DNA from 3 places in the Streptomyces javensis genome. Region 3 is predicted to be linked to each of the others. Evidence: riboswitches for the same ligand, from Rfam matches in the RefSeq annotation. Region 3 holds a riboswitch; each other region holds the start of a gene.
What was found. A riboswitch is a leader RNA that binds a small molecule or an ion and turns the genes downstream of it on or off. The one in region 3 is predicted to bind cobalamin.
Positions count from the first base shown of each region.

Region 1: linked by a shared signal. The riboswitch ahead of ABD329_RS00265 ((2Fe-2S) ferredoxin domain-containing protein) and the one ahead of metE (5-methyltetrahydropteroyltriglutamate--homocysteine S-methyltransferase) in region 3 are both predicted to bind cobalamin.
Region 2: linked by a shared signal. The riboswitch ahead of ABD329_RS31905 (cobalamin biosynthesis protein) and the one ahead of metE (5-methyltetrahydropteroyltriglutamate--homocysteine S-methyltransferase) in region 3 are both predicted to bind cobalamin.

Region 1 is NZ_BAAAIF010000001.1:72,790-78,406, forward strand. It holds gene ABD329_RS00250 (glycoside hydrolase family 97 protein) at 1-52, opposite strand, end outside; gene ABD329_RS00255 (hypothetical protein) at 245-421, shown strand; gene ABD329_RS00260 (NAD-binding protein) at 579-2,507, shown strand; cobalamin riboswitch at 2,557-2,749, shown strand; gene ABD329_RS00265 ((2Fe-2S) ferredoxin domain-containing protein) at 2,790-3,173, shown strand; gene ABD329_RS00270 (FAD-binding dehydrogenase) at 3,347-5,161, shown strand; gene ABD329_RS00275 (hypothetical protein) at 5,385-5,617, shown strand, end outside.
Region 2 is NZ_BAAAIF010000046.1:1,933-7,549, reverse strand. It holds gene ABD329_RS31925 (alpha/beta hydrolase) at 1-364, opposite strand, end outside; gene ABD329_RS31920 (class II aldolase/adducin family protein) at 459-1,145, opposite strand; gene ABD329_RS31915 (inorganic phosphate transporter) at 1,579-2,850, shown strand; gene ABD329_RS31910 (hypothetical protein) at 2,864-3,115, shown strand; cobalamin riboswitch at 3,258-3,475, shown strand; gene ABD329_RS31905 (cobalamin biosynthesis protein) at 3,622-4,620, shown strand; gene ABD329_RS31900 (cobyric acid synthase) at 4,617-5,617, shown strand, end outside.
Region 3 is NZ_BAAAIF010000005.1:158,590-164,206, forward strand. It holds gene ABD329_RS07500 (Rossmann-fold NAD(P)-binding domain-containing protein) at 1-21, opposite strand, end outside; gene ABD329_RS07505 (MmyB family transcriptional regulator) at 8-367, shown strand; gene metE (5-methyltetrahydropteroyltriglutamate--homocysteine S-methyltransferase) at 308-2,626, opposite strand; cobalamin riboswitch at 2,792-3,013, opposite strand; gene ABD329_RS07515 (hypothetical protein) at 3,081-3,290, opposite strand; partial or broken gene ABD329_RS07520 (AraC family transcriptional regulator) at 3,439-3,552, opposite strand; gene ileS (isoleucine--tRNA ligase) at 3,850-5,617, shown strand, end outside.

The DNA.
Region 1 (5,617 bases), on a different contig from region 3:
GGACGCCGCAGAGCAGAAATGCCACTGCGGAGCGTCGGTAAGATCTCGGCATCGTTGCCTCCCGAGGCGGATACGTTACCGAGTCATCCGATAACTGGGGAGGGGTTGGGCGGCATTACGCCCCGTCAAGGGTTGTTGGCGCATGAGAGATCGGATCTATGGCTGGGCTGCTTCCGGGGACGACGCCAGGGGTAGAGGGTCGGTCAACGGACCCGCGCACGGTCCGGACGAGGAGGCGCACACGATGAGCGGCACGGCTCGGCCCGGCGACCCGGACCGGGAGACGGCGGACCCGGCGCCCGCCGAACCCGAGGGCGGGGACCCCGCCTGCTGGCTGGAGATGGTGTGTGCGGACTGCGGCGCGATGCAGGACACCGCCGAGTTCACCCGCTGTGCGCGGTGCGGCGCCCCGAGGGAGTGAGCGGCGGCGATACGGATCCTTCGGCGGCGGGACGGCCAACTCTCCTTGACGGCGGACCGGGTACGGTCTGATCATCACCACGGAACCAACGGGGGGCTTCGCCGTCGTGTTCTCCACCTCCACATCCACCCCGCCGTCCCCCTCGGGGCCGGTCCGCATGATCGTCTGCGGCGATGACGCGCTCGCCCACCGCCTCGCCGCCGAACTCCACGACGTCTACCGGACACAGGTGACCGTCGTCATTCCCGGCGGCGCTCCCCTGGCGGACCCCACCGGGCAGCGGATCGCGGGATGGCGGCCGGGAGGCCGTACCTCGGCGCTCTTCGGCAGGTTCAGCGCGGCCGTCGGGCGGGTCCCGCTGCCCCGGCAGACGGCGGACGACCCCGCCCCGGACGGGGGAGTGCGGGTCATGGAGGCCCCGGCGCTGGACGAGGACGTGCTGACCGAGGCGGGCGCGGATCAGGCGACGGCGCTCGCCCTGGTCCATGACGACGACGAGACCAACATCCACGCCGCACTGCGGGCCCGCCGCCTCAACCCCCGGCTGCGGCTGGTGATCCGGCTCTACAACCGCAAGCTGGGCCAGCACCTGGAGGAACTCCTCGACGAGGCGGCGCGGGTCGCCGATCCCGGCATGGACCCGGCGGAGCTGGACGCCACCACCACCGTACTGTCGGACGCCGACACCGCCGCCCCCGCGCTCGCGGCCACCGCCGTCGCGGGCACCAGCAAAGTGCTCCAGGCCGACGGGCTGCTGCTGCGCGCGGCCGAGCGCACCCCGCCCGGCACGGACGAGGTGGCCCGCCCGGGGCTGTGCACCCTCGCCCTGCTCTCGTCCACCACCAGCGACCCCGGCGGCAGCGAGGGTTCCGACAGCAGCGGGGACGAAGGGCCCAGGCTGCTGCCCGGGGACGAGGAGGTGGCCGCCGCCACCGGGCGCGACACGGTGGTGCTCGAGGCCGTCTCCGCCATCGGCACACCGCTGCCGCCGCAGCGGCTCGGCAGCCGCCGACTGCCGCTCGCCTCGCTCTTCTCCCGCCGGCTGCGCTGGTCCGTCGCCGGAATGGCGATCGCCGTGCTCGTCCTCACCATCATCTCCTGGCGGCTCACCGGAGCCGGGCTGCTCCACGCGGCCTACCTCACGGTGCTGGACGTGCTCGCGATCGACGACCCGGCGCTCGACGAGCCGACCGGACGCAAGGTCCTGCAACTGCTGTCCGGGCTGACCGGACTGCTTCTGCTGCCCGTCCTGGTGGCCGCCGCGCTGGAAGCGCTGGGCACCTTCCGCACCGCGTCCGCGCTGCGCCGCCCGCCGCGCGGCCTGTCCGGCCATGTCGTACTGCTCGGGCTCGGCAAGGTCGGCACCCGGGTCCTGGCCAGACTCCGGGAGATGGACATCCCCGTGGTGTGCGTGGAAGAGGATCCCGGGGCGCGCGGCATCCCGCTGGCCCGCAGACTGGGGGTGCCGACGGTCCTCGGTGACGTCACCCAGGAAGGCGTCCTGGAGGCCGCCAAAATCCAGCGGGCCCACGCCCTGCTCGCCCTGACCAGCGCCGACACCACCAACCTGGAGGCGACGCTGTACGCCCGCTCGGTCAAGCCCCGGCTCCGGGTGGCCCTGCGCCTGTACGACGACCGCTTCGCCACCGCCGTCTACCGCACGCTGCGCGCGGCCCATCCGCGGGCCCTCACCCGCAGCCGCAGCGTCTCCAGCCTGGCGGCTCCGGCGTTCGCCGGGGCCATGATGGGACGTCAGGTCCTCGGTGCCATACCGGTCGAGCGCAGGGTGCTGCTCTTCGCCGCCCTGAATGTCGCCGGGCATCCGCAACTGGAGGGACGTACCGTCGCCGAGGCGTTCGTACCGGGTGCCTGGCGGGTGATCGCGCTGGACGCGGCCGAGCCCGCGGACCGGCGACGCGACCTCGGGGCGGCGCCCCCTTATGACGGTGCCGTCCAGCAGGAGCCCGCCCTGGTATGGGATCTGCGCCCCGGCTATGCCCTGCGGCCCCAGGACCGCGTGGTGCTGGCGGCCACCCGCCAGGGGCTGGGGGAGATCCTGGCGGGGGCGCCGGTCCGCCGGGGCTGACGCCGGGCCGCCCGTCGCCCCGCTGGGGCCGGGGCCGCGTGGTGTGGCGGTGTCCGGGATGCGATGATGCCGGGCGACAAAGGCGACGGCGGAACGAGGAAGCCGGTGGGAATCCGGCGCGGTACCGCCACTGTGATCGGCGAGCGGATCCCGGACAGGCCACTGCCCGCATACGCGGGTGGGAAGGCCGGGACGAGCATCGACCCGAGAGCCAGGAGACTCACGCGGTCGCCTCCTCGATCGACACCGGGGCGGACTACCCCGGAGGAGGGGTGGTGCGGCGTGCCCGTAGGGCCGACCGACCCGCTGCCGTGCCGGGTGACCGTGTGCCGGGACTGCTGTTGCGGCAGCCCCAAGGTGACCGGCGTCGACCATGCCGCGCAGATCACGCGGCTCGGTGAGGAGGCGCCCGTACGCGTCTCCGAGTGTCTGGACGTCTGCGACCAGGCCAATGTGATCGTGGTGCAGCCGTCGGCCGCGGGGCGGGCCGCCGGGGGCAGGCCGGTGTGGCTCGGCCTGGTCAACGACCCGGACGCGACGGAGGACATCGTGGCCTGGGTCCGGGCGGGCGGCCCCGGGGTGGCACCGCTGCCCGACATCCTCGATCTGTACGCGTTCTCGCCACGGGGGAGCGCCTCGGCCGAGCCGTCACCCGGCGGTCGCTGAGCGACCGAAGTCCCCTACGACGCACGGGAGTTGCTGTCGTGAGCAGAACTCTGGCGGCCTCGCACCCCGTGGGCTACCGTCGGTAACACGTTGCCGGTCGGTAACACGATTCCGTCGCGGCAACCCCCTCCGTATCTCCCGCACCCTCCGAACCCCCTTCCGGAAGGCAGCTCATGGAGAACTCCACAGAGAATTCCGCGTCGTCCGCCGGGGTCGGTGGGATCAGCCGCCGCCGTGCCCTGACGGCGGCGGGCGGTGTGCTCGCCGGCGCCGCGCTCGCCCAGACGGCGGTTCCGGCCTTCGCCGCCTCCGGGGCGTCCTCGGACGCGGACGCCATCGTGGTCGGCCACGGGCTCGCCGGGTTGGTGGCCACGGCGGAACTGGCGGCCGCGGGGCGCAAGGTGCTCCTCCTCGACCAGGAGCCCGAGAGCAACCTCGGCGGCCAGGCGTTCTGGTCCTTCGGCGGCCTGTTCTTCGTCGACTCCGCGGAGCAGCGGCTGATGGGGATCAAGGATTCCCCCGAACTGGCCTGGCAGGACTGGCTCGGCACGGCGGGCTTCGACCGCGGTGTCGGCGACCCCGGTGGCCAGGACTACTGGGCCCACAAGTGGGCCGAGGCGTACGTGGACTTCGCCTCCGGGGAGAAGCGGTCCTGGCTGCACGGGCTCGGTGTGCAATGGTTCCCGATCGTCGGCTGGGCCGAGCGCGGCGGCGGTCTCGCGGACGGCCACGGCAACTCGGTGCCGCGTTTCCACGTCACCTGGGGCACCGGTCCGGCCGTGGTCGAGCCGTTCGAGAAGAAGGTGCGGGCCGCCGCGCAGGACGGCCGGGTGACCTTCACGTTCCGGCACCGGGTGGACGAGCTGATCGTCACCGGTGGCGCCGTCACCGGAGTGAGCGGCTCGATCCTGGAACCGAGCGACGCCGCCCGCGGCAAGCAGACCTCGCGCACCGTGGTGGGCGACTTCGAGCTCAGCGCCCCGGTGGTGATCGTCACCTCCGGCGGTATCGGCGCCAACCACGACCTCGTACGCCGGAACTGGCCCGACCGGCTCGGCTCACCGCCGAAGTTCATGGTCACCGGCGTCCCCGCGTATGTGGACGGCCGCATGCTGGCGATCACCGAGAAGGCGGGCGGACGGATCGTCAACCCCGACCGGATGTGGCACTACACCGAGGGCCTCAGGAACTACGACCCGATCTGGCCGGGCCACGGCATCCGCATTCTGCCGGGCCCGTCGTCGATGTGGTTCGACGCGAAGGGCAGGCGCTTCTCCAGCCCCGACATCCCGGGCTACGACACCCTGCACACCCTCGGATCGATCACCGCCACCGGCCATGACTACTCGTGGTTCGTCACCACCCAGAAGATCATCGCCAAGGAGTTCGCGCTCTCGGGCTCGGAGCAGAACCCGGACCTGACCAACAAGGACATCCTCCAGCTCCTCTCCCGCATCTGGCAGACCCCCGAGCCGATCCAGCGGTTCCGGGACAAGGGCGAGGACTTCGTGGTCGCCACCTCCCTGCCCCAACTGGTCGCGGGCATGAACAAGCTGACCGGCGACAACCTGATCGACCTGGCGGACCTCAAACGGCAGATCGAGGCCCGCGACCGCGAGATCGAGAATCCGTACACCAAGGACGTCCAGGTCATGGGCATCCGCAACGCGCTCGCCTACCCCGGGGACGCCCTCAGCCGCACCGCCTCCGCGCACCGGATCCTGGACCCGGGCGCCGGACCGCTGATCGCCGTGCGCCTCAACATCCTCACCCGCAAAACCCTCGGCGGCCTCCAGACCGACCTCTCCGGCCGCGTCCTGGACGCCTCCGGCCACCCGATCAGCGGCCTGTACGCGGCGGGTGAGGTGGCGGGCTTCGGTGGCGGAGGGGTGCACGGCTACCGCTCCCTGGAGGGCACCTTCCTCGGCGGCTGCCTCTTCTCGGGCCGCACGGCGGGCCGCGCGGCGGCGTCCGCGACGGCGACCTGACCCGGCGGACAGAACGCTCTCAGCTGCCGCGGCGGCCCGGCCGCCCGCGACACCACCGGCCCGGCCGCCCGCGACCTGACAGGCCATGACCGGCCAGTGGTCCGCCGCCGCACAGCCGACCCTCTGAAGCCAGTGCGCACCGGGCCCGTGGGAGACTCGTCCCGCACTCCGCGGCCCGACCGGGAACGCTCCCGGTCGGCCACGGGGCCGGGGCGAGGAGGACGTGTTGGGCGGGGACGATCCGCACATCCATGTCGAGTCGAAGGTCGTCCGTGGCGTGGCCGCCGTGCGCGAGATGATGGCATCCACGTTCGGCCTGGTCGGTGACCTGCCGAGCCTGGTCGATACCGGTTGCGGGCTGCGGGCGCCGTACGCGATGACCTCGCCGCGCCCGGAGAACGTCACCTGCCTCGCCTGCCGTGAGCACGCACGACAGGAGCATCTGCGCTTCGCGGA
Region 2 (5,617 bases), on a different contig from region 3:
TGTGCACCTGGGGGGTCAGCCGGACCCGGGTGCCGGGGGTGAGCTCGCCGTGGGTGACCCGCTCCAGACGGCGCACGACACAGTCGGCGGGGTGCGGGGCGTCCTCGATGACGGGGCCGACGACGGCGTGGCAGGAGCGGCCGGTGAGGCCGTAGGTGCCGGGGCGCAGCGAGGCGAGCGAGCGGGTCAGGGTGATCTGGCCGGCCGCGGTCGCGTGGACGGTCAGCGGTGCCTCGTTCGGCAGCGGACGGTCGGGGACCGGTTTCAGCGCAGCACCGGTGGCGTACCGTCCGGCCGCCACCGCGGCCACGCCGACACTCAGCAGGGTGGTGGCGGCCGCGACCGCCGTTGTTCGCAGACGCATCCCTCCCAGTGTGGTCGGGAAGGCGGCCCCCGGCCAGCGGGCGTACCCGGCCGGGTGACCGCCCGGCCGGGGCCCGGGCGCGTGCCCGGCGGGCTCAGCCCTTCTGGCCGTAGCCGCTCAGCTTCTCGGCGGCGCGCCGCATCTCGTCCGGCGGGATCAGGGAGGGGGTGCGGCCGGGGACGGAGACCGCGGTGAGCCAGACCCGGCACATCCATTCGAGCTGGGCGGTGCGGTCGTACGCCTGTTCCAGGGTGGCGCCGTGGACGACGGTGCCGTGGTTGCGCAGCAGACAGCCGCTGCGGTCGCGCAGCGCCTCGAGCATGGCGTCGGCCAGTTCGTCCGTGCCGTAGAGCGCGTAGGGCGCGACGCGGACCGGGCCGCCGAGGGCGGCGGCCATGTAGTGGACCGCGGGGAGCTCGTCGACGAGCGTGGAGACGGCCGTGGCGTGGACGGCGTGGGTGTGGACCACGGCCTCGGCATCGGTCTCCCGGTAGATCGCGAGGTGCATGGGCAGCTCGCTGGTGGGCTTCAGCGTGCCGAGGACCTGCTGTCCGTCCAGGTCGACGGCGACGGCGTCCCTGGGGCCGAGCCGGTCGTAGGGGACGCCGCTCGGAGTCACCAGGACGGTGTCGCCGACCCGGGCCGAGACATTGCCCGAGGTGCCGACGACCAGACCGTCGGCGGTGGTCCTGCGGGCCGTACTCACCACCTGCGTCCATGCCTGCCGCAGGGGATGCGTCAGCCGCGGCTGCGGCTGCCGCGGGGATCGCGACTGGGTCACCTGCCCTCACCTCCGGGGCCGATCCTTCCAGGCGGCCGCCGGCCGCGCGGCGGCGGGACCAGCGGCGGGCGCCGTGGGACCGGCGGCGGGCACGGTGGGACCGGCGGCGGGCACGGTGGGACCGGCGGCGGGCACGGTGGGACCGGCGGCGGCGCGGCGGGGGACTACGACCGTGCTTCGTGGGCACCCGACTCCGGGCGGGTGAACGTGGGGGGCCGGCGGACGCCCGCGAGACCGGTCCAGGGGCCGCCTCCGGCGGCTCTCGACCGCGGCTCAACTCCCGTACGACATGGGAAAGTAGGCTGGAATTCACTGGGTTTTAGCGACCCCGCAACCATGTCACCCCGATGCCCCGCTCAGTTCATCTCCCGTTCACCCTGTTTCCTTACGTTCACCGTGCCACTAACGACCTTCGAACTGATTGACCGGGTGTATGGAACACATCACGCTTCTCATCGGGATCGTGATCGTCACGGCCTTGGTGTTCGACTTCACGAACGGCTTTCACGACACGGCTAACGCCATGGCCACCACCATCTCCACGGGAGCACTCGGGCCCAGGGTGGCGGTGGCGATGTCGGCCGTCCTCAATCTCGTCGGCGCGTTCCTGTCCGTGGAGGTGGCCAAGACCATCTCCGGCGGGATCATCGACGAGGGATCCGGTATCCAGCCAGAAGTGATCTTCGCGGGACTCGTCGGCGCGATCCTGTGGAATCTGGTGACGTGGCTGGCCGGACTCCCCTCCAGCTCCTCGCACGCCCTGTTCGGCGGTCTGATCGGCGCCACCGTGGTCTCCGTGGGCCTGGACGGGGTCAACGGCGACGCGATCGTCATGAAGGTCCTGATCCCCGCCGTCGCCGCGCCGATCGTGGCCGGCATCGCCACGCTGGCCGCCACCCGGCTCACCTACCGGCTCGGCCGCGACCGCTCCCCCGAGGACACCGCGAAGGGCTACCGCGCGGGGCAGATCGCCTCGGCCGCCCTGGTCTCCCTGGCCCACGGCACCAACGACGCCCAGAAGACGATGGGCGTGATCACCCTGGCGCTGGTCACCGGGAACGTGGTGGCGCCCGACTCCGACCCGCCGCTGTGGGTCATCGTCTCGGCGGGCCTGGCCATCGCGCTCGGCACCTACCTGGGTGGCTGGCGCATCATCCGCACCATGGGCAAGGGCATCACCGACATCCAGCCGCCGCAGGGCTTCGCCGCCCAGACCGGCGCCGCGACCGTCATCCTCGCCTCCTCCCACATCGGCTTCGCGCTGTCCACCACCCAGGTCTGCTCCGGCGCCGTCATGGGCGCGGGTGTCGGCCGTAAGGGCGCCGTGGTGCGCTGGTCGACCGCGGGCCGCATGGTGGTCGCCTGGGTGCTGACCCTCCCGGCCGCCGGGCTGGTGGCGGGCGCCGCCGCGCTCCTCGCCGACCAGGGGAACGCGGGAATCACGGCGGTGGCCGTGCTCGCCGTCCTGGCCTGCGGGGCGATCTGGATGCTGTCGCGCCGCAAGCCCGTGGACCACACCAACGTCAACGAGGTCGGCACCCAGGAGCCGGTGGGCGCCGTCACGGCCGCCCTGCGGTCCGTGGCCCCGCCGCCCGCCGGTGCGGCGAGCGCCGCCCCCGAGAGCGCCGCCCCCGAGGACGACACCTCGGAGAACACACCCGAGCAGACCCCCACCCCCGCCGCCGCGAGCAGCGCCACCCGCTAAGGAGCCAGGAAACATGAGCATCGACTGGGCGGCACTCGGCCAGGTCTTCGGCATCAGCCTCGCGGTGACCGTCGGCATGGTGGGCGTCTTCACCCTGGGCATCGTCGGCACCTCCCGTAAGGCGGCGCCGGAGCAGGGCGGCACGGCCGCCGCCGTGCCCGGGGGCGCGGTGGGCGGCTCCTCGCTCGCGCGCACCGGCGCGTACGCCTGCTTCGCGGTGTGCGCCGCGGTCGTGGCCTACGGCATCTATCTGATCGTCGCCTGAGGGCCCCGCTGTCCCCGGATGACCCACCGGCCGCCGGATGGTGGCGCTGACCAGCGCCGTCCGTCCGGCGGCCGTCTCGTGGGGGCGGTCGTCTGTGGGGCTCGGCACACTCGGGCGTCATGGGTCATATGCGAGTTGACGGCCATTCGCGGCCCATGGTGGACTTCCCGAGCCAAACGGCGGCAGGAGAGGAAGCCGGTGAGAATCCGGCGCGGTCCCGCCACTGTCACCGGGGAGCACCTTCCCATCGCCTGGATGGGGTCACGGCTCGTCCGTACGGTTCGTCGCGTACGCGGGGCTGGAAGACCGGGAGGGCCGCGGATCCGGGAGCCAGGAGACTCTCACCGCCGGTCACGTCGAACCAGGGCGAGGACCCTGAGTGAGGACATACCGCCATGCCCGGCATCGCCACGCCGCCAGCCCTCCCTGTCCGCTTCGGCTCTTCCGGCCCCTCCGGCCCGTCTGGTTCCGTATCGCCGCGCCGAGGCGTGACGGCGGCCTGACGGATGCCTGCCGACCACGCCTCGTTCGCGTGCGGCGCGGCCCTCGGCTTCCTCGGCGACCTCGCCACGGGTGATCCGCGCCGCGGCCATCCGGTGGCCGCGTTCCTGCGCGCCGCCGCGGCCGCCGAGCGCCGGCTGTGGCGCGACCACCGGGGCTACGGGGCCCTGCACACCGCGTTGTGCGCGGGCGGCGCGGCCGCCGGTGCCGCGCTGCTGACCCGCGCCGTACGGGGACTTGGCAGCCGCCGTGGCGCGGCGGTCGCGCTGACCGCCGCCGCCACCTGGGCCGTGCTGGGAGGTACGAGCCTGGGCCGTGAGGCACGGGCCGTCGGCGGGGCGCTGGCCGCCGGGGACCTCGAGGTCGCCCGGGAGCGGCTGCCGCATCTGTGCGGCCGCGATCCGCAGGCGCTGGACGGGCCGCAGATCGCCCGCGCGGTGGTCGAATCGGTGGCCGAGAACACCTCAGACGCCGTCGTGGGCGCGCTGGTGTGGGGCGCCGTGGGCGGGGTGCCGGGGCTCATAGCATTCCGCGCCGTCAACACCCTGGACGCCATGGTGGGCCACAAGTCGCCGCGCTACCGGCGGTTCGGCTGGGCGGCGGCCCGGCTGGACGATGTGGCCGGCTGGCCCGGTGCACGCCTTACGGCGACCCTGGCGACGCTCGCGGGCCCCGATCCGCGCGGTGCGTGGCGCGCCTGGCGGCACGACGGCGGACGCCATCCGAGCCCCAACGCGGGCCCTGTGGAGGCGTCCTTCGCGGGCGCGCTCGGCGTCCGGCTGGGCGGCGCCCTCGCGTACGGCGGCCGGGTCGAGAACCGGCCGGTGCTCAACTCCGGCGGGCGGCCGGTGGAGTCGGCCGACATCGAGCGGGCGATACGGCTGTCGCGGCGCGTCGGTGTGCTGGCGCTCGGGGTGTCCATGGCGGCCCGGCCGGTCCTGAGGGCGTTGACGGGGCGGCCCCGGGCCCTGAGAACCCGGGCCTTGGGAAGGGGCGGCGGATGAGCGGCATACGCGGTAAGGGCGGCACGGAGGGTTCCGGGGCGCGCGGCGGGGGGCTGCTCGTCGCGGGCACGACCTCCGACGCGGGCAAGAGCGTGGTGACGGCCGGGATCTGCCGGTGGCTCGCCCGTAAGGGCGTCAGCGTGGCGCCCTTCAAGGCGCAGAACATGTCGCTCAACTCCTTCGTCACCCGGGAGGGTGCGGAGATCGGGCGGGCGCAGGCCATGCAGGCGGCCGCCGCGCGCGTCGAGCCCAGCGCGCTGATGAACCCGGTCCTGCTGAAGCCGGGCGGCGACCGCAGCAGCCAGGTGGTGCTGCTGGGCAAGCCGGTGGGCGAGCTGAGCGCGCGCGGGTACTTCGCCGGGGCCGGAGCCCCCTCGCCCGGCGAAAGGCTCTCAGCGGGGCGGGAGGCGCTGCTGGGGACCGTCACGGAGTGCCTGGAGGAGCTGCGGCGCACCCATGACGCGGTGATCTGCGAGGGCGCGGGCAGCCCGGCCGAGATCAATCTGCGCCGCACCGACATCGTCAACATGGGGCTGGCGCGTGCCGCCGGGCTTCCGGTCGTGGTGGTCGGGGACATCGACCGCGGTGGTGTCTTCGCGTCCTTCTTCGGCACGACCGCGCTGCTGTCGGCAGCCGACCAACGGCATGTGGCCGCCTACCTGGTGAACAAGTTCCGCGGCGATGTGAGCCTTCTGGAGCCCGGTCTGGAGATGCTGCGCGACCTCACCGGGCGCCCGACCGTCGGGGTGCTCCCGTTCGCCCACGGGCTGGGGATCGACGAGGAGGACGGGCTGCGGGTGTCGCTGCGCGGCGCGGTGCGGGAGAGCGTCGTGGCGCCCCCTTTCGGCGCGGACGTCCTGCGGATCGCGGTGGCCGCCGTACCGCTGATGTCCAACTTCACGGACGTGGACGCGCTGGCGGCAGAACCGGGCGTGATCGTGCGGTTCGTGGACCGGCCCGAGGAGCTGGCCGACGCCGACCTGGTGGTGCTGCCGGG
Region 3 (5,617 bases):
CTCGATCGTGGCCGACCTCAAGGACGCCGTCTCCCGCTACCCCGCCGACGCGGGGCTGGCCCGTCTGGTGCGGGAACTACGGACGGGGTCCGAGGTCTTCGCCCATCACTGGGCCACCGCCGCCCAGCACACCTCCGACCGCAAGACGATCCGGCATCCGGAGATCGGCGACATCCTGCCCGACTGCGATGTGCTCATCGTCCCCGGCGCGGATCTGCGCATGGTCACCTACACGGCGGCGACCGGAAGCGGCGACGCGGGCAAGCTGGACCTGCTGCGCGTCACCGGCCCCGGCCGCTCTTCCGGGTCAGGACGCGGGCAGCTCACCGCGGACCGTACGGGCCGCGGTGACCAGATGCGCGAGTGAGGCGCGGGTCTCCGGCCAGCCGCGGGTCTTCAGGCCGCAGTCGGGGTTGACCCACAGCCGTTCGGCGGGGATGGCCCTCAGCCCGGTCCGCAGCAGTTCGGCGGCCTCCTCCGCGCTGGGCACGCGCGGGGAGTGGATGTCGTACACCCCGGGCCCGGCCTCGCGCGGATAGCCGTGGGCGGCGAGCTCGCGGGCCACCTGCATATGGGAGCGGGCGGCCTCCAGGCTGATGACGTCGGCGTCGAGGTCGTCGATCGCCTGGACGATGTCGCCGAACTCGGCGTAGCACATATGGGTGTGGATCTGGGTGTCGGGGCGCACGCCGCCGGTGGTGAGGCGGAAGGCCTCGGTTGCCCAGGCCAGGTAGGCGGGCCGGTCGGCGGTGCGCAGGGGCAGGGTCTCGCGCAGCGCGGGTTCGTCCACCTGGATGACCGAGGTTCCGGCCGCCTCCAGGTCGTTGACCTCGTCGCGCAGGGCGAGGGCGACGTGGCGGGCGGTGTCGCCGCGGGGCTGGTCGTCGCGGACGAAGGACCAGGCGAGCATGGTGACCGGGCCGGTGAGCATGCCCTTGACCGGGCGGTCGGTGAGGGACTGCGCGTAGCCCGTCCACCGCACGGTCATCGGCTCGGGGCGCGAGATGTCGCCGGCCAGGATCGGCGGGCGGACGTAGCGGGTGCCGTAGGACTGGACCCAGCCGTGCTGGGTGGCCAGGTAGCCGGTGAGCTGTTCGGCGAAGTACTGGACCATGTCGTTGCGCTCGGCCTCGCCGTGCACCAGCACATCCAGGCCGGTCTTCTCCTGGAAGGAGATCACCTCCTGGATCTCGGCCTTGACGCGCTCCTCGTAGCCGGCGGTGTCGATCCGGCCCCCGCGCAGGTCGGCGCGTGCTGTGCGCAGTTCGCCGGTCTGCGGGAAGGAGCCGATGGTGGTGGTCGGCAGCAGCGGCAGGCGGAGGTGGGCGCGCTGGGCCGCGGTGCGTTCGGCGTAGGGCTGGGAGCGGCGGCCGTCGGCCTCGGTGACCGCGGCGGCGCGGGCGCGGACGGCCGGGTCGCGGGTGATGGGGGAGCCCGCGCGGGAGGCGAGGTCGGCCCGGTTCGCGGCCAGTTCGGCGGTGATCGCGCCGGTGCCGCGGGCCAGGCCCTTGGCGAGGGTGGTGATCTCCGCGGTCTTCTGCCGGGCGAAGGCCAGCCAGCGCAGGATCTGCGGTTCGATGTCCCGCTCGGCCGTGGTGTCGAGGGGGACGTGCAGCAGCGAGCAGGAGGCGGCCACGTCGACCCGGTCCGCCAGGCCCAGCAGGGTGCCGAGCGTGGTCAGGGACTTCTCCAGGTCGTTGACCCAGATGTTGCGGCCGTTGACGACACCGGCGACCAGCCGCTTGCGGGGCAGCCCGCCGACGGCGGCCAGCGCGTCCAGATTCGCCGCCGCGGCCTCGGTGAAGTCCAGCGCCAGCCCCTCGACCGGGGCCTTGGCCAGCACCGGCAGCGCCTCGCCGAGGCGGTCGAAGTACGAGGCGACCAGCAGCCTCGGGCGGTCGGTGAGGGCGCCGAGGTCGCGGTAGGCGCGGCCGGCCGAGTTCAGCTCGGCCGGGGTGCGGTCCTGGACCAGCGCCGGCTCGTCCAGCTGCACCCACTCGGCACCGGCCGCCCGCAGATCGGCCAGGACCTCGGCGTACACCGGAAGGAGGCGGTCCAGGAGGGTGAGCGGCTCGAAGCCGGCGGGCGCGCCGGGCGCGGGCTTGGCGAGCAGGAGGTAGGTGACGGGGCCCACGAGGACCGGCCGCGCGGTCAGCCCGAGCGCGAGGGCCTCCTTGAGCTCGGCGACCTGCTTGGCGGAGTCGGCCGCGAACACCGTGTCCGGACCCAGCTCCGGGACCAGGTAGTGGTAGTTGGTGTCGAACCACTTGGTCATCTCCAGCGGCGCCACGTCCTGTGTGCCCCGGGCCATCGCGAAGTACCCCTCGAGCGGGTCGGCGGCGACGGCGTTCCGGTGGCGGTCGGGGATGGCGCCGACCATGACGGTGGTGTCCAGTACATGGTCGTAGTAGGAGAAGTCACCCGTCGGCACCTCGTGGATACCGGCGTCGGCGAGCTGCTGCCAGTTGCTCCGGCGCAGCTCGGCGGCGGTGACGCGGAGGGCGTCGGCGGTGACGCGGCCCTTCCAGTAGCCCTCGATCGCCTTCTTCAGTTCCCGGTTCGGGCCCTGGCGGGGGTAGCCGTACACGGTCGCCCGTGCCGCCGCGGCTGCGGACTTCGCTGTCACGGAGATCTCCTTCGCGAGATGGATCCCTGAGATCCCGGCGAGGGGAGGAGAGCGCGAAGGGTGACGGACCGGGCGGAAACGACCCCGCGCGGTACGGCACGGTCATCCGCCTGGTGTGTTCGCCGACCCGCCCTCGAGGTCACCGGGATGTCCGCGCACGGATGGTCCGTACACGGGCAGATGGCAGGTCTTCGGACTCACGGGCGCGCCCTCCCCAGGAGGACACCTACTGGCCGTCGCTTCCCAGACCCGGTACGTCGGACCCAGTGCGTATGACGGCGGTCGTTCCCGCTCACCGCTGCGGGGCAGTCCCGGATTCCCACCGGGTTCCCTCTTGCGACGCCTCCCGCCTGGCGGGCGGGGCGAACCAGCTGCACCAGCCAGCCTACGGCATGGGAAACCCCCGGCCGCGTCGGCCGGGGGTCCGTGCCTCACGGGTTCGCGGGGCGGGGGCTCAGCACGAGCTGGAGTCCGACTGGCTCCCCAGGCCGACCGGGACGGTGATGAAGGAGAACTGATTGCTGGCGCATACGCCGGGGAAGGTCGTGCTGCTGGTGTTGTTGACGGTGACATCGGGGTCGTCCTCCGCGACGGCACCGGTCGCGCCGACGGCGAGGGACGCTGCGGTGAGAGCAAGCGCAGAGAGGGCGGTCCGCATACGCATGGGAACTCCTTGCTGGGGATGAGCGGCCGGAAATGACCGGCTTCGCATGCATGGTGCCCCTTTGTCGGGCGGATTGCGGCCCAACGTCCCCCCAATGGGGTAACACGTCACCCGCTGTCACATCACCCGCCGCCGAGCCGTGCCTCGTCCGCCGTACCGCGGTGCGCAGTTCGGCCGGTGTCATGCCGTGCCGGGCGGCGTGCTCGGCCACCGACAGCGGCCGGAAGGCGTCCCGGGCCAGCGCCTGGAGCACCGGATGCCCGCCCGAGCTGATGACCACCGCCACATGGTGGTCCGGGCCGCTGCTGACGGCGGTGGCGCGGGGGGGTGCGCTCGACGCCGTCGATGAGCACCGTACGGACCGGCTCCCGCTGCCCGTACAGCACCGCCCCGCTCTCGCTGCCGTTCCGATTCCGGCCAGTGTGAGGGAATCGCCGGGTAATCGCGCGGCGCCATCGGCGCGCATGCCATGTTTTCGCGATTACCGGGCATTGCCCGTCCGCTCGTTAGAGTCGGCCCTCACTGCACTGCGGGCCGACCCTGCGAGGTTTACTGAGCGATGGCATATCCGATGGCCGGGGCCGATGGCGTACCCGCGAGACCGCATTTTCCCGAGGTCGAACTCGACGTCCTGGACTACTGGGCGAAGAACCACATCTTCCAGGAGACCGTGGACGCGCGAAAAGCCGAAAACGCCGAAGAATTCGTGTTCTACGACGGGCCGCCGTTCGCCAATGGCCTGCCGCACTACGGGCATCTGCTGGCCGGTTACGCGAAGGACGTGGTGCCGCGCTATCAGACCATGCGCGGCCGCAAGGTCGAACGGCGCTTCGGCTGGACCTCGCACGGGCTGCCCGCGGAACTCGACGCCGAAAAGCAACTCGGCATCACCGCCAAGTCCGATATCGAGCGCATGGGCGTCGAGCGGTTCAACGAGGTGTGCCGTACGACGGTGATGCGCTATACCGGCGAGTGGCGCGACTACGTCAATCGGCAGGCCCGCTGGGTCGATTTCGACGAATCCGTCAAGACCCATGACCTGGACTACATGGAGAGCGTCATGTGGGCGTTCAAGACCATGTGGGACAAGGGGCTGATCTATCAGGGACATTCGGTTTCCTGGTATTGCGCGCACTGCGAGACCCCGCTGGCCAACGCCGAGAGCAGCGGCCGTATCGACGGCAGCGACACCCACCGCGAGGTGCCGGGCACCACCGTGGTCGTGGGCGTGCCGCTGGACGGCGGCGAGCTGCTGCTGGTGGAGTCCGAGCAGCCCTGGGCGCTGCCGGGCGCCACGGCGGTGGCCGTGCACCCCGAGGCCGAGTACGCCGTGGTGGAGAGCGGCGGGCGGCGCCTGGTGGTGGCGGCCGACCGGCTCGACGCCCACGCCGAGCTGCTGGGTGGCGGCTCCGTGGTCGCCCGGCACAGTGGCGCCGAGCTGGCCGGCCGCCACTACACACCGCTGTTCGACTTCTCCGGCACCGCCGACGACAGCCACGTCGTGGTGGCGGAGCGCTTCGTGGACACCGACGAGGGCACCGGCGCGGTGGCCGTCACCCCGTGTTTCGACGAGCGGGACCACGCCCTCGCCACCGAGGAGGGCATCGGCCGGACGTACCCGGTAGACTCCGCCGGCCGCTACACCGACGAGGTGCCGCCGTGCGCCGGGGCCCCGGTGCTGGAGTCCACCGGAACCGTGCTCCGCCTGTTGGAGACGAGCGGCGCGCTGCTGAACAGCCGGCCGCACACCCGCTCCCGGCCGCACTGCTGGCGCTGCGGCAGCCAGTTGCTGCAACACGCCATCGCCACCTGGTTCGTCGCCGTCACCCGGCTCCGCACCCGGATGCTCGAACTCAACGAGCGGATCAGCTGGACCCCCGAGCACGTGCGCGACGGCCAGTTCGGCAACTGGGTGCGCGGCGCCAAGGACTGGAACATCTCCCGCAACCGCTACTGGGGCGCCCCCATCCCGGTGTGGGTGTCGGACGACCCGGCCCACCCCCGGGTCGATGTGTACGGCTCCCTGGACGAGATCGAGCGCGACTTCGGCGTACGGCCGGGCGATCTGCACCGTCCGTACATCGACGAGCTGACCCGCCCCAACCCCGACGACCCGTCGGGTCGGTCGGTGATGCTGCGGGTGCCCGAGGTGCTGGACTGCTGGTTCGAGACCGGCTCCATGCCGTTCGCGCAGGTGCACTACCCCTTCGAGAACGCCGAGTGGTTCGAGCGCCACTCCCCGGGCGACTTCGTGGTCGAGTACTACGCCCAGACCCGCGGCTGGTTCTACAACATGCACGTCATGTCGACCGCGCTGTTCGACCGCC